Regions from separate parts of the Desulfitobacterium dehalogenans ATCC 51507 genome, predicted to be linked through region 2. Evidence: riboswitches for the same ligand, from Rfam matches in the RefSeq annotation. Region 2 holds a riboswitch; the other holds the start of a gene.

Region 1 (7,529 bases), 420 kb from region 2:
TGCAGAACGTCTCGCCTGGAACCCCTGGCAATTTCTTGGGTTATTGCTCTTTGCCGTTGGAGCAAAACTTCTTTTTAATTAACCCAATAATTAGAGTTTCCATGCTCTTATCCTGATTTTGCACGTGTCTCAATAGCCGCCATATTGGTCACGATCTGATAAATTTCATTGGTCACGGTGAACTTCCGGATCTGACCATTGGCGGCTAAAATCAGAGTATTCTTCCCCTCTCCGGTTTGATCTCTTTCGATCAAACGTAAAAGAAAAGTATACGCCTCGCTGGTCACTGAAAGTTGTTTAAAATCCCCATCCGCCACAAAAAGCACCCAATAGCCTGTGGCAACTTCATTGCCGAGATAAAGTGACGTAGTCGAAGAACCATAAGACCCGTAAGCATTCCCCGTGGAATAGAGGTAATTGGAGGGTGTATCCGTGTAGCGGTCTGTGGAATAGGAATCACCCGTAGTGTATCCATCATAACCGGGATCATAAGTTCCAGTGGTTGTATCTACCAACTGGGCTGCAGGATCGGTAAGACGTGAATAAACGTCACTAAAAAAATTGGGAAAAAGAATAAACGCTCCTACTCCAATAAGGAGTACCCAAAAGGCCAAAGCCTGTATATCCTGCCATTGCTCATTCCGCGGAGGCCGCCCCCAAGAATTCGGCATATATACCCCTCCTTATCTTATCATGACCTTATTAATAACTATACGAATGAACGATGTCCGATATGTTTGTCCCAGGGCAGGATAGATTACTAAAGTTCAAAGATAGCTCCCATACTGTTAAGGAGACTTGCATTACCGGTGATCTCCGACTAGAATAATACCGAGGTGTTCAAAAAATGGAGATACTTCGGGAAAAACTTAGTTTATTACCGGATAAGCCAGGTGTCTATCTAATGAAAGATGCATCCGGCCAAATTATATATGTAGGGAAAGCGAAGATTCTCAAAAACAGAGTCCGCTCCTACTTTACCGGGTCCCATAATGGAAAAACCCAGCTTATGATTAGCTTGATTGCGGATTTTGAAACGATTATTACCGATTCTGAGGTGGAAGCTTTACTCTTAGAGTGCAACCTTATTAAAAAGCATAATCCAAAGTATAATATTCTATTACGCGATGATAAAACATACCCTTTTATAACCATTACCGATGAAGCACATCCTCGGATTTTGGTGACACGGCAAGTAAAAAAAGGGATGGGGAAATACTATGGCCCCTACCCCAATGCTACAGCGGCTAAAGAAGCTGCCCGACTGCTCAATCGCCTCTTTCCCTTTCGTAAATGCCGGCAGATTCCGGGCAAACCTTGTCTCTATTACCATCTTGGGCAATGCTTAGGCCCCTGTCAGGAGGATGTCCCCAAAGAATCTTATGACAAAATACGTAAAGAAGCGGCTACTTTTCTTAAAGGTGATCAGGGAGCAATTCTTAGGTCCCTGGAGAAAAAAATGAAAGACGCTTCGGAAAACCTGGAATTTGAAAGGGCAAAAGAATACCGCGACCTTATCGAGGATCTCAAAAAAGTAGGCGAGAAACAAAACATCACCTTAAACGACTTTGTGGATCGGGATGTGGTAGGGTATGCTTATACCCGAGATCAACTCTGTATTCAGATCTTTTATTTGCGCCAGGGAAAACTTCTGTCTCGTGACAATTTCATTTTCCCTTATTACGAAGAACCGGAAGAAGCTTTTGTCTCCTTTCTGGCTCAGTTCTACACAGAAAGTTCTGCTCTCCCTCAAGAAATTCTCCTCCCTCCTCTGGATATTAGTGTATTAGCAAAGCTTTTTCCGATGATCGTGCCGCAAAAAGGACAAAAGCGAGATCTGGTGCAAATGGCTATGGAAAATGCTCAAACCACCTTACATGAGCAGATTTCCATCGAAATACGAAACTTGACCGAATGCACACAAGCTTTGGAGGAAATCGGCAATGCCTTAGGCATTCCTTCCCTCCGCACCATCGAGTCCTTTGATATTTCCAATATCGCCGGCACCCATAGTGTGGCCGGAATGATTCAGTTTCTTGATGGCAAACCCAACCGCAGTCAATATCGCAAATTTAAGATTCAACCCATGCCCAATATAGATGATACCGCATCCATGCACCAAGTGATTGAGCGCCGCTATGCCCGTCTTCAGCAGGAGTGCCTTCCTCTTCCTGATCTTATCCTGGTGGATGGGGGCAAGGGACAGATTAATGCAGCCCTGGATGCTCTCCGCAACTTAAAGGCCGCGATTCCTGTTGCCGGCATGGTCAAAAACGACAAGCATCAAACTTCGGCTTTAATCGACTCCGCTGGCCGAATCCATTCCTTGGATCGCCGTTCAGCCGGTTTTCGTTTGATGGAACGGATTCAAAATGAAGTCCATCGATTCGCTATTACTTTCCATCGGCAACAACGGGCTAAAAGCATGACCCTTTCCGAGTTGGATGGAATACCGGGTGTCGGTCCCAAGAGAAGGCAACAGCTCTTGAGATATTTTAAATCCATGGATACTATCCGCCTAGCCACTGTGGAGGAACTTCAAAAATCCGGTCTTCCTTCCCCGGCAGCTCTCGCGGTATATGAACATTTCAACCCTCATAAGGAGGAAAACCATGATTCTTAATTACCGTGTCGAACTATGCCGTCAATGCTATTATAAGCGGACGAAACAATGCGGAAAGACCGACCTCTATATCCATAATCGGACACCGGCGGAACCGGGAGGGGAATGCAAGAGTTATAGACTGGTGCCTTGGCTACCTTATTAAAGCTAAATTACCAATCGGTTGGTAATTTAGTTCAGGTCCGAAAAGATGGTCCTTAGAGTAAAAAGAAGTATCGCAAACTACTTTAAAGAAAGCAGTTATGCGATACTCCTTTTGTCCCTATAACAAGACCATGAATTAAAAAACTCTCCTGGCTCCAAGGTAACGACCGGCGTAATAACTATCCGATAAGCCTGTGGTCTTAATGCCGGTGCTGGAGGCATGGATAAAGCTTCCACCACCTATGTAGATTCCCACATGAGATGCCCCGCTATCATAGGTAGAGAAGAATACCAAATCCCCAATCTGAAGCTCATCTTTCTTGACGGCTGTTCCAATTTCATATTGTGAATATGAGGTTCGTGGCAAGTCGATCTCCGACCCCTCAAAGACGTATTGGGTAAAGCCGGAACAATCAAAACCATTTGGAGTAGTTCCTCCAAACACATAGGGGATACCGATAAGTCTTTGGGCATTGCTGACAATCTCCTCAGCTTTGGAACTGCCGCCACGAGAGATTTCCTGGGAGGGAGCCGCTGCGGCCTGTTTCGAGACCTGATCTCTTAAGGCCGTTATCGTCATTTCCTCAGGTGTCGTGACGGTATCTTCACTCTCCGCCTTTGAAAATTGCAGTGATTCCTTTTGGTTATCTGTATCGGCTACTATAGGCTCTGAAGAAAAAGCTAAGGTCGCTGCTAGCCTAGGCTGCAGGATCATATCCTCTTTCTCTACTTGGATGATATCGGATAGTAATGTACTGGAGACCATTTGTGCCTTAAACGATGAAGCATTCCTTAAGAGAATAGATTCTGAACCTGTAACAAGCTCAGCAGCATTTCCCGGCACATAGGTTCCCGGGAGGCTGCTAACCAATAAGGTGCCGGACAACACCACACTGGCAATCCACCCCCTCTTAGAGGAAGAGTCCATGAATTTTCCACCTTTCGTCGCTTACGAGGTTAGTTGACGGATTCGGGCAACAAGGTGTAAGCCCTACGCATGACTGCGATTCACCCCAAAAGATAGTCCCCCGCTCTAAACATATGGTTTAGATTCAGCCCACATTTCTTATGTAGTATTCGCCGAAAATTTCCTTATTCCTCCACGTAAATAATGGCAAAAGCCTATAATCTTGGAAACTGATGTTATTTATATCTATTCAACAGCTTTTTTTCTGTGCACATGAAGTATACTATACAAAAAACACCTCTCTTACGAGAGGTGTTGCCCTTTGAGCCTTAGGACACCAACGAATAAATATTGCGCCATAGGTCAAGTAGGTTTTCCCACTGAGCTCCTTCAGTTTCCTGTTAGGCGGTTTCCCTTTTCCCTCAGTCTAGAATGTTGCCAGCTCCAGCACTTGATCGCCACTAAGAACGCACTTTAATCCTCGTTAGTTTTCGCTCTAGAAGTTTTCCTTAACGCTCCGTGACAGTCTAGCCTCTTTTGCAGAAAAGAATTTCAGGCAACTTAAGTCCATCGGCCAATAGACAGAAGTTCCTTCAGCCCTCCCAACTTCTCCACCTCAAGGCAGGCTACACTGCACTAAGTTCCTTCCTAATGCAGGTTCATACCCTAAGCCATAACCAGAAAACAGCCACGAACTTAGGCCTCCACGGAAGAGGGTATCGCCCGCATGCCATTGCAGATCCCCCTCATCCTTAACTCCCAGCAGCAACCCTCGACTGGGCGTCGAAAGCCACCACCAGGAACTTCATCGGTATGCCCTTAGCGGATTCTTAGGCCCGCCTTCGACTGTCATTTTACGCACTAGAATTGCGCACCATAGCTCAAAGAAGATTACATCGATTATTGTACACCGAAATGAACAATTTTTAAAACAACCTTTGCCTATTCATATTCACGATTCTCTTTGATAATGAATGAAAAGAAGGAGTAAACTCAAAAAAAGAGAGCTTTGCGCTCTCTTTTGCCTTATTAAAACAATTTAACAAAATCAAAATCATTTAATCGTTAAATTTTTAAATAAAATGATGTTTTAATATATTTTTCCTGCCGGATTTAAACCGATTTCGCTTGAGATCCAGGTTTTCCGTCAGAAAAAAACTTCCGCAGCAACACTTCGATACTGCCGGGCAAATCCTGTGCAGCTTGTTTAATCTGAACAGACCGCCATTCAATTTCCTCTAATAAGAGTTGGGTTCGTGGCGAGGAAATATAGGCTTGGGGCTGTTCCGGAGTAAATAAGCCTTTAGCAACCAAAAGGACAATGAGAATGACTAAAATACGTTTCAACCAACGCAATGGATATACCGTCCTTTCCCAAGAAGATATATCCATAGTTTAACCAGCTTAGTCCTTTTTAAGTCTCATTTTTTCTAATTCGGACCAAAAATTCTCGGAATACAAAAAGAGGGGCTCGAAAAGTACCCGGGCTGTCTCGGTATAGAGATGCTTATGATAGTGACTAATTCTTTCACGGTAAAAGGATTCACAGGAATCCGGCCCAAAAAAGGGTTTTCCTTCTTTTCCTGCCCACGCAAAAAGCCTTGCTATACCTATAGGGCCTACAAAGTCCAATTTATCGGCATCATAAAGAATCTTCGCTTCCAAAGTTTCCGGTTCATAACCTTCCCGTGAGTGGGAAAGAACGGCTGTTTTAACGGCTTCGATAATGTTTTCAGGGTAACCGCATTTTTGAAGTATTCCACCTGCCAAAGCCGATCCGCTTTCAGCATGAGTTCTCGATAAAGTTCCGGAGCGGCCGATATCATGAAGAATAGCTGCCAGCTCCACAATCACTAGATCAGCACTCTCCTGTATTCCAATCTTCTTTCCCCATTCTCTGACCCGAAGGGCATGTTCCAGATCATGGGCTTGGTCTTTACGCCCGTAAATCCCCTGCACAGCGTTAATTACCGGGTTTAAAGGGTCTTGATTCATCTCCAGCAAGGCAATCACCCCCGATCAGAATTCAAGAACAAAATTCTTTCAAAATGCTCGATACTCTTTTGAGAAAGGTTTTTTCCATAGCGTGCCGTAAGCATATTGGCCGGATGGGAGCATATCTCGTCGTCATCTGTCTCCCTTATGAGCAGACCTGCGCTTGACATAAGACGATCCATCACCTCACGGTACTCCCAAACCCGAAGTCCTGTCCTTTCCAGGTCCCAGTGCCAATAATATTCTGTGGCTATGACGAGATGATTCTCCATGGTGGGATCTAAAAAAGCTACTTCAAGCAGTTTTTTTCCCACTCCAAGACCCCGAACTTTTGGGGAAACCTCAATTGCTCCTAATTCCAAGAGTTCTGGAGGGCCCTCAGCCCATCGTTCAAAAGCATCCGGAGGATGAAAGGTCACGTAGCCCACGACATCGGTCCCGATCCGTGCAATAACAATTCGGCCATTAGGAATTTGACTGATTTCTATCAAGGCCTCTTTTTGGCGCTTCGGAGGGCGGAATGCCCGCAAATCATCGTCTAAAGTCAGTTGGCTTAAGCTCTCCGCCGTAACCGGCCCTTCAACAATAAGCTCCCCTTTATGGGTCGGAAAGGTCTGTTTCACCCTATATCCTCCTTACGGAACTTTGGTTATGGATTAAGATTATAACGCTTAAGCTTATTGTACAGTGTTGCTAAGGAAATGTTAAGGGCTCTTGCCGCTCTTTTCTTTCCTTCCAGTGTAAATCCATAGCGCTCCAAAGCACTTCGTAAAAGAATTTCCTCCATTCGCTCTAAAGGCATCACTCCATGGCCAAACCCATCTTCTTTAGATATCCCCAAATTGTCGCTAAGATGACGCTGAGAGATATGGGATTCGTTAGCTACATGCATGGCTCTGTTGATAATTTGTTTTAATTCTTCTACATTGCCCGGCCAGCGATAGGATAAGAGAACTTCCTCGGCCTGCGGTGTTAGCCCTTGAATAGACTTTCTCAATTCCAAATTAAATACCCTGATATAATGATGGACTAAGGGAAGTATATCCTCTTTTCTTAGACGTAGGGGTGGAATAGAAATCTCCCACTGACTGACATAGTCATATAAATCCGGATCAAAGGCTTTCTCCAATCTCATTAAATGAATATTTTGTGATGAACTAAGAAATATTCTAAACTTTTTCTTCTCTATTCGTTCAAGAGCTCTATAAAGCAGATTCTGCTCTTCAAGGCTGAGACTCGCCACTTCACGAAAATAAATACTTCCCCCCTCATAAGGACATAGTTGGTTGATATCAAAACCTGGAGCAAGTATTTCGCGAATCATATCTTCGTCTTTAATACAATCCACTATAAGCAAGGGCTGGTGGGAGCGTTCACTCTCTTTATGCAGAAAACCGGCTAAAAGTAGTTTACCCGTACTGACTTCACCCTGAAACATAACCGGATCATTTTCTTTAGCCGCCTTTCGGCATCCCTCAATGGCCTGCCGTAATCCTTTGCTCTCTCCGATGATATCTTGGCTTAAGGAATAAACGAGAAACATCGGCATATCTATCCCCCTTACAGTCACCAAAGACTTATCTGATACTAATACAATTTATCCTTTCTATTGTATACTATAACAGAATAGAACAAAAGATATTTTTCACTGTTTAATAATGTTTTTAAATAATAAAAAGGTCCTAATGACTATTTATCATCAGGACCCTGATACCAGATTATTATTTTCAAGAGTCTTGCTTAACTGTGCTGCCAGCTGGCAAGGTAGCGTTCTTGTTCCTCAGATAGTTGATCAATACTTAAACCCAGGGTTTTTAATTTAAGCTCAGCCACTCTAGTGTCCATTTCGGAAGGAACAGA
Region 2 (7,529 bases):
ATGTGAGTACTGCGTGGAAGGCTGTCCAAAGAAAATACCTATACCGAAATTTTTTTCTTTGTATAATAACCAGAAGCAGCATGGTTTGTCTACCCAGAGGACTTATTATGGGAATTTAACCAAGGACTTGGGCAAAGCTTCGGATTGCATCGATTGTAAGCAATGCGAGCGGCATTGTCCACAGCATATAGCGATTGTAAAAGAATTGAAAGAAGTCTCCAGGGTCTTTGATGTATAATAGGCTGTTGTCGATGACGAGAACCCATAAGTGCACTTGGGAAGAAAGGGATTATCATAGCTTTAGAGACCGGCGAATATGAATAAATGCATGCTTTGTTATCCATAGGGGGAGCAGATATGGATCATTCCTCAAGAGGGTGTAGATTCCCAAGAAAGTTCAATTATCGGAGAACCTTAATTATAGGAATTGGCCTCTGTACGTTATTACTCTTTTTCTCTGGCTGCAGCAAGAAACTCTCCCCGGAGATAAAGGACCTGGAGCCTAAGCTTTATTTACAGGTACCCACTATAGATTGTCCTCTGGACAAAGACCGGGATGGGATCAATGATCTAAAGGATATCGTGGCGGGAGGAAAAGAAGAGGTGCGGAAAAGACCTCGTTATCGAGATGCCTATTATGCCGAAGGATTTCCCCCGGAGAACGAGGGAGTATGCACGGATGTCATCTGGAGAGCGTTACGCAATGCGGGATACGATCTTAAAGCCATGGTTGATGAAGATATCCGTCAGAATATCTCCCTGTATCCACGGGTTGATGGGGAACGGGATCCCAATATAGATTTTCGTCGAGTACAGAACCTAAGAATTTTTTTCCAACGGCACGGTCAGGAGTTAACTACGGAGATCATCCCTAATGATGTGGATAATTTATCCCAATGGCAGCCCGGAGATATTGTCACCTTCGCTCTGCCTCATGAACACATAGCCATTATCTCGGATCGCCGCCGACCTGATGGTGTTCCCTTTATCCTTCATAATGGAGGCCCCGTGGCTTCCGAAGAGGATCGCTTGCTTTCTTGGAAAAGCCCTATTACAGGGCACTATCGGTTTCCTAAGTTTGAATGAAACTTTTTTGAAGATATAAGGAAGAGTTTACACTTTAATTGTAAATAATAGTAAGAAAGATAGTGATGGAGGTCCTAATATGTCAGTAGAAGAAGTTCATATCTCCATGATCCAACAAATGAAGAGACGGATCTCCGTCAGAACGTATCAAGAAGAACTTTTAGATCCTGAATTGAGAGAAAAGATTAATTTAGCTTTTAGGGATAATCTGGGCCCCTTTGGAGGAACGGTAAGGTTCGAACTCATTGAAAGAGAACTCGCTCAAAAAGATGCTAATGTAAAATTGGGGACCTATGGAGTAATTAAAGGTGCTTCTTCGTTTATTGTGGCCGTAATCCAAGAAGGATCACGGGACTTAGAGGATTTCGGGTATGTCCTCGAGAAATTCATCCTTTATGCTACCTCCTTAGGTCTTGGCACTTGTTGGCTGGGAGGGACGTATACAAAAAGCGAATTTAGTAAGGCCATTGGATTGAAAGGGCAGGAGATTATGCCGTGCATAACTCCTATTGGATACCCAAGTCAGAAGCGTAGCTTGCTGGAGTCTGCTATGAGGTTAGCTGCCGGTTCCAAGAATCGCAAACCCTGGAAGGATCTCTTCTTTAACCAGGATTTTGAACAGCCCTTAACAGAGTTAGAGGCAGATAACTATGCTACACCATTGGAGATGGTTCGGATTGCCCCATCGGCTTCCAATAAACAACCCTGGCGAATTGTTATGGATCATGGAAAGTTTCATTTCTATCTTCAGTATGCAAAAGATTATGGCAAAAGGTTAGGATTTGATATTCAGCGAGTAGATATGGGTATTGCTATGTGCCATTTTGAGTTGGCGGTCAAAGAACTGGGATTGTCAGGTAAATGGCAGATCGTTAAGCCAAGTGCGGAGGCAGAGAAAATCACTATTCCACCGAATACGAAGTATATTGTAAGCTGGGGATAGACTATCTTCCGACATTGAATGTAAACAGAGAGCACCTTATTGAAGGAGATGTCAATAAGGTGCCTTGCTTTATGCAAATAGTATTATTGATCATTATCGATATCGATAGTATTATAATTAGTGAGATAATTATTAAACTTGATAACATTAATCTGAATCGAGGTGCGTTTAATGGACAGTAAAGTTTTAAGTGCTTTATTAAATCCGGTGAGAATGAAAATTCTGCAGCTGTTTTTACAGAATGAAACAGAAACAGTGAAGCGGATCGCTGAGGAATTGCCCGGCATTCCTCCGGCCAGCCTTTACCGTCATGTTAATAAGCTGGTTGAGGGTGAGATCATCGAAGTCTGTGCAGAATATAAAATCCGTGGGACAGTAGAAAAGGTGTATCGTCTGAAGAACAATTCCCTCCTTTATAACGATGAGCAGATATTGGAGGCTGGTCAAGAAGAAGTCTTTAGTTATTTCTACTCCTTTGCCACGGCTCTGTTAAGCGATTTCGACAATTATTTAAGTGGTAAGGATTATGATCTCGGCCAAGATAGAGTAAGTTTTCAGAGTTATCCTCTTTATCTCACCGATCAGGAGTGCGATGAATTATTCCAGACTATCCAAGAAACACTGAATAAGGTCGCAAGCAATAAAGAGGAAGGAGAGCGAAGATTAAGGAAGTTCTCCTTTGTGTTGATGCCTGGGGATGAGAATAAAAAGGTAAAAAAATAGTCTTGGGTGTTATTGAATTATAGCGGTATTTTTGCTAAAGTTGTGCATGTGACATAATTAGAGAGAGGGAGTGCTGCTTATGGATTATGGGCTGCAGAAAAAGTATGGTTTATTCACTGCAATTGCCATGGTCATTGGAATTGTCATTGGAAGTGGCGTATTTTTTAAAGCAGAGAAAATCTTAGTAGCCACGGGAGGGGATCTGCCGCTAGGTATTTTAGCCTGGATTATCGGCGGAATTATCATGATTGTGTGTGCCTATGTGTTTGCCACTATGGCTACACGTTATGAAAAGGTCAATGGGGTCGTAGACTACGCGGAAGCCGCCATGGGCAGGGGATATGCCTATAGTGTGGGCTGGTTTATGACCACTATCTATTATCCGGCAATTACCTCCGTATTAGCTTGGGTCTCAGCCCGATATACCTGCGTTCTTCTTGGGTGGGATATCGTAGGTGCGGAAGCGATGGCTATTTCAGGCTTTTACTTGGTGGGAAGCTATGCACTCAATGCTTTATCCCCGAAATTGGCGGGAAAATTCCAGGTTTCAACCACTGTCATTAAGCTTATTCCCTTGATTTTAATGGCGATTTTAGGGACTATTACCGGTTTAAGTAATGGGGTTTTGATTAAGAACTTCACAAGCGGTGTTATCGCAGATGTATCTACTGCCAATCCTATGTTCACCGCAGTAGTGGCCACCGCTTTTGCCTACGAAGGTTGGATCATCGCCACCAGCATTAACGCTGAATTAAGAGATGCAAAAAAGAATCTTCCTCGTGCCTTAACCTTTGGTACCATGTTTGTCGCTCTCATCTATATTTTATATTACACCGGACTAGCTGGTGCCGTGGAGAACAGCGTTATCATGCAAGGGGGAGAGACCGGAGCTAAGATTGCTTTCTCCACAGTCTTTTCCAATCTCGGCGGGTCCATACTCTTTGTTTTTGTTGTGATCTCCTGCTTGGGAACTCTTAATGGATTAATGCTCGGATGTACCCGGGGGTTCTACTCCTTAGCAGCCAGAGATCTTGGCCCTCACCCCGATGTCTATAAGAACATCGATGCCAACACCAATATGCCAACCAACTCCGCTATCTTAGGGCTTTTATTCTCCGGAGGGTGGCTGCTGTATTTCTTTGGTGCCAATCTGGTGCCTGTACCTTGGTTTGGCCCTTTTAGTTTTGACAGTTCGGAGCTCCCTATTGTCACACTATACGCTATGTATATTCCCATCTTCGCAATGATAATGATAAAAGAACAAACCTTAGGCGGGTTTAAACGGTTTGTTATGCCCATCCTGGCGATCTGCGCCTGCATCTTTATGGTGATTGCCGCTGTTTATGCCCATGGTTGGGCAGTTGCGTACTACCTGATCCTCTTTGCAGTGATTATGGCAGTAGGTGGGTTGTTCTATTCTACTAAAAAGGCTCATTAGAACCGCTCTCTTATAGAGAAAAAAACACCTTCCCTATGTAAAATAGGAAGGTGTTTTTTTCTCTCAAAATCGCAAACATTGCGATTGGGAATAAGACCGGCACGAAGTAAAGCTACACCTTTCATCCTTTGCCGGTGCCGCCTGAGCAACCGGAAGTGTGATTAATTAAGCCAGGGGCTTGTCTTACATGACAGCCCCTGGTGATTAAAAGATTTAATGTATATACGGTTTTGTTATACAGTTTAGTATCGGCGTGCCCCAAGATAGCGGGGGCCATAAAAGCTATCGCTTACTCCTGAAACCTTAACCCCACTGCCGGGATTGGAAGCATGAACAAACTTACCGTCACCGACGTAGATGCCTACATGAGATGCTCCGGCAGCATAGGTGCTGAAGAAGACTAAATCTCCCGCTTGTAGATTATCCTTACTCACGGCTGAACCTGAATTGAATTGATCGTAGGAAGTTCGCGGAAGGGAAATTCCCGAACCTGAATAGATGTACTTGGTAAAGCCGGAGCAGTCAAAACCACTGGTGGAAGTGCCTCCGAAAACATACTTGGTTCCTTGAAAACCGAGAGCGCGATCGACGATAGAAGAACCATCGGCGCTACCCCGCGAGGCGGTATAGGCTACATTGACGGTTTGTTTGTTAGGGCCTTTAGAGACGACTTCATCAACGGGTTTCTCAACAATCTTCTCATCAAGAACTTTTTTGGCTACCTCTACACCATTTCTTTGCTCGTAAGAATAGGTTACGATTTTTGAACCGTTGCTGCCTTTTGTAATAACTTTAGTTTGGCCTGGATTGAGTTTATAATCGGTTTTGGTGACTACATCATAGGGAATGATTTCCTGACCGGAATATGTACCCTGGCTCACGACTGTCAGATAAGGTTCAACAGTAACAAGTTTAATCACTTCTCCCGGCTTGATCATGGTGTCTTCAGTTGCCCCGGGATTCCCGGCAAGAACTTCGGCGGTCAGCATATTGTTTTTGCGGGCAATCAACCACCAGGAGTCGTTTTCCTCTACAGTATACTCTTTTGTGGTGACCTGACCTTCGATGAGCTTTTCATAGGCTAACTCAAGAGAAGCCATTTGCTCGGGTTGGATAGAAACTTTTTCAATAGTTACTTCTTCTAAAAAGCTGACGGAAGTAATTTGGTTCTCATTGCTGGATTTGGAATAGTACTCTTCGTATTCTTTAAGCAATGTGTCTGCTTCTTCTTTACTGGGTAAATAGGCTATGGGTGTTTCATTAACATGAATTTTGTAGCCTTCCAGATAATAGCTCAAAGAGTTGGCTAAATTTTCTTCCTTGATCTCTGAGGCTTTATAGGCGGTATTTTTGATTCTGACATGTTCATAGTTGATCTGGTCCCGTGTCTTGGCAACGACACCATAGGGTTCCCCTTTTTCCTGGAGGAATGTATCCACAAGGGTTTGTCCGCTATGGGAATCTGCCACATAGCCCACTTGCTGGCCGTTGATCGTCACAGCAGCTGCGGTGGTCGTGGTTAGAAAATAGAATCCTAATCCACCGGTCAGGACAAGGGTTACAGTTAAAGAACCAAGAACACGAGGTGATTTCCAAGAAACGTTTTTTGCTATTCTTTGAACTTGATCGGATGCAGAGGCCTTGAATTGAGACAAGCTTTCCTTAAAATGCATGCTCAGACACCTTTCTTAGCCTACGGGGTTAGTTGACGGATTCGGGCGAAAGTGTAAGCCCTACGCACAGGTTGTGCGATTCACCCCAGAAATGTAGTCCCCCGTTCCAGGATACCCTAGATTAGGCTTTAATTATACAATGCACATATTTTATTCTGATTCGACATCAAGTTCTAAAGTTCCTTCATTAATACTTTATGAAATACGTGGAAATTCCATGACAAATCTTGGATGAAAGGGTTTAGCTGTTAGTTATTCATTCTGGAATATGGTAAAATAGTGGCATGCTCTAAGCCGATAGCAGAGGACTAATGACTAGGGGGATAGCCTTGTTCTTTTGGAAACGGGAAAAAGAAGTGAAAAAAATTACTCCTGAACTGAAAACTGCTCGGGAGACCTGGCAAGGGAAAAAGTATAAGACCAATTATTACTCTTATAACTCGGTAAGGAGAAGAGACTCCTTACGGAGCAAGAAACAACGTAAACATGAGATCGGGGAATACAAGCTTGAAGTGGAGCTTACTCATTTGCCAAGATGCTTTCGTCGTCTGAGCAATCTCCTGTTAAAAACAAAGGGTGGCTTTCAGCAGATTGATCACCTTCTGATATCTCCTTATGGAATCTTTCTCTTGGAGGTCAATAATTTGTCGGGGCTGATTGTAGGGGAAGAAGAGGACCCCAAGTGGTATCAGTCGATTACCTGGAGGGTGAAACCTTTCCCTAATCCTATTCTGGAGAATCAGGTCCGAATTAAAGTGCTGCAAGAGTTGGCGGGGCTTGATGAAACAATCCCGGTCTTTTCTTATGTGACCTTTAACCGGCGTTGTAACCTGAAGGTTTTTTCAAGTGTGGTCTTTTATGATATTGATCTTCTGGCCTCAATCATTAAACTGACCCAGAATCAGCCTGTCGTACTCTGTGATGAGGAAATTCTGCAGATTATAGAGAGGATTGAAAAAATCAATGTGACGGAGCTGGGGATTCGCAATGAGTATGCTGCACGCCAGCGTAGAGAAAGAATGCAGCATAGACCGAAGTATGGGGATATTCGTTGCAGTATTTGCCAAAAGGCTGTAAACGAACGAATGGCCCGATATTGTCTGAATCGTCCTGAGAAATTTGCTTGGAAAATCTATTGCGAAAAACACCAAAGGGAAATGACCAGGGTAGTAAGACGGGAATACACTCAACGTGAAGAATATGAGGAGATCGGAAATGGTAAGGGGAGAGAAAGACATGATACATACGTTAAGACTGGAGACCCAAAAAAGGAATCAATGGATTGATATTACTTTTTTAATAGAAGGATTTTTGCAGAACTCCCAGATTAAGGATGGCGCAGCGATTATCTATTGTCCTCATACTACGGCGGGAATCACGATTAATGAGAATGCGGATCCCGATGTTTCCCGGGATATGCTGAGGCGCCTGGATGAGATCTGCCCTTGGGATATAGCCCAGGATAAGCACGGGGAAGGGAATTCGGCAGCCCATTTGAAAGCCAGCCTGATGGGAAGCTCTCAGACTGTCATAATCAAAGAGGGAAGATTGCTTTTAGGCCGTTGGCAAGGGGTTTATTTTTGTGAATTCGATGGACCTCGCTCCAGAGAGTGTTTTGTAAAGATATTGGCTTAAAAAATAATTGTAGGGCAAAGGCAAGTACCCA

The links. Region 2 has a riboswitch for cyclic di-AMP ahead of DESDE_RS10095 (C40 family peptidase). Riboswitches for the same ligand answer to the same signal wherever they lie in the genome.
Region 1: another riboswitch for cyclic di-AMP. It lies ahead of DESDE_RS12190 (C40 family peptidase); the one in region 2 lies ahead of DESDE_RS10095 (C40 family peptidase).

The regions. Positions count from the first base shown of each region.
Region 1 covers NC_018017.1:2,519,750-2,527,278, forward strand. Annotated here, with positions in the region: gene DESDE_RS12175 (DMT family transporter) at 1-82, shown strand, start outside; gene DESDE_RS12180 (hypothetical protein) at 108-671, opposite strand; gene uvrC (excinuclease ABC subunit UvrC) at 848-2,623, shown strand; gene DESDE_RS22075 (hypothetical protein) at 2,613-2,768, shown strand; gene DESDE_RS12190 (C40 family peptidase) at 2,904-3,695, opposite strand; cyclic di-AMP (ydaO/yuaA leader) riboswitch at 3,699-3,835, opposite strand; gene DESDE_RS12195 (hypothetical protein) at 4,788-5,021, opposite strand; gene DESDE_RS12200 (HD domain-containing protein) at 5,079-5,678, opposite strand; gene DESDE_RS12205 (GNAT family N-acetyltransferase) at 5,684-6,292, opposite strand; gene DESDE_RS12210 (AAA-type ATPase lid domain-containing protein) at 6,319-7,218, opposite strand; gene DESDE_RS12215 (adenosylhomocysteinase) at 7,410-7,529, opposite strand, start outside.
Region 2 covers NC_018017.1:2,097,810-2,105,338, forward strand. Annotated here, with positions in the region: gene DESDE_RS10070 (aldo/keto reductase) at 1-238, shown strand, start outside; gene DESDE_RS10075 (DUF1287 domain-containing protein) at 358-1,086, shown strand; gene DESDE_RS10080 (nitroreductase family protein) at 1,166-2,029, shown strand; gene DESDE_RS10085 (helix-turn-helix domain-containing protein) at 2,201-2,752, shown strand; gene DESDE_RS10090 (APC family permease) at 2,832-4,190, shown strand; gene DESDE_RS10095 (C40 family peptidase) at 4,433-5,863, opposite strand; cyclic di-AMP (ydaO/yuaA leader) riboswitch at 5,866-6,001, opposite strand; gene DESDE_RS10100 (nuclease-related domain-containing protein) at 6,193-7,149, shown strand; gene DESDE_RS10105 (secondary thiamine-phosphate synthase enzyme YjbQ) at 7,100-7,498, shown strand.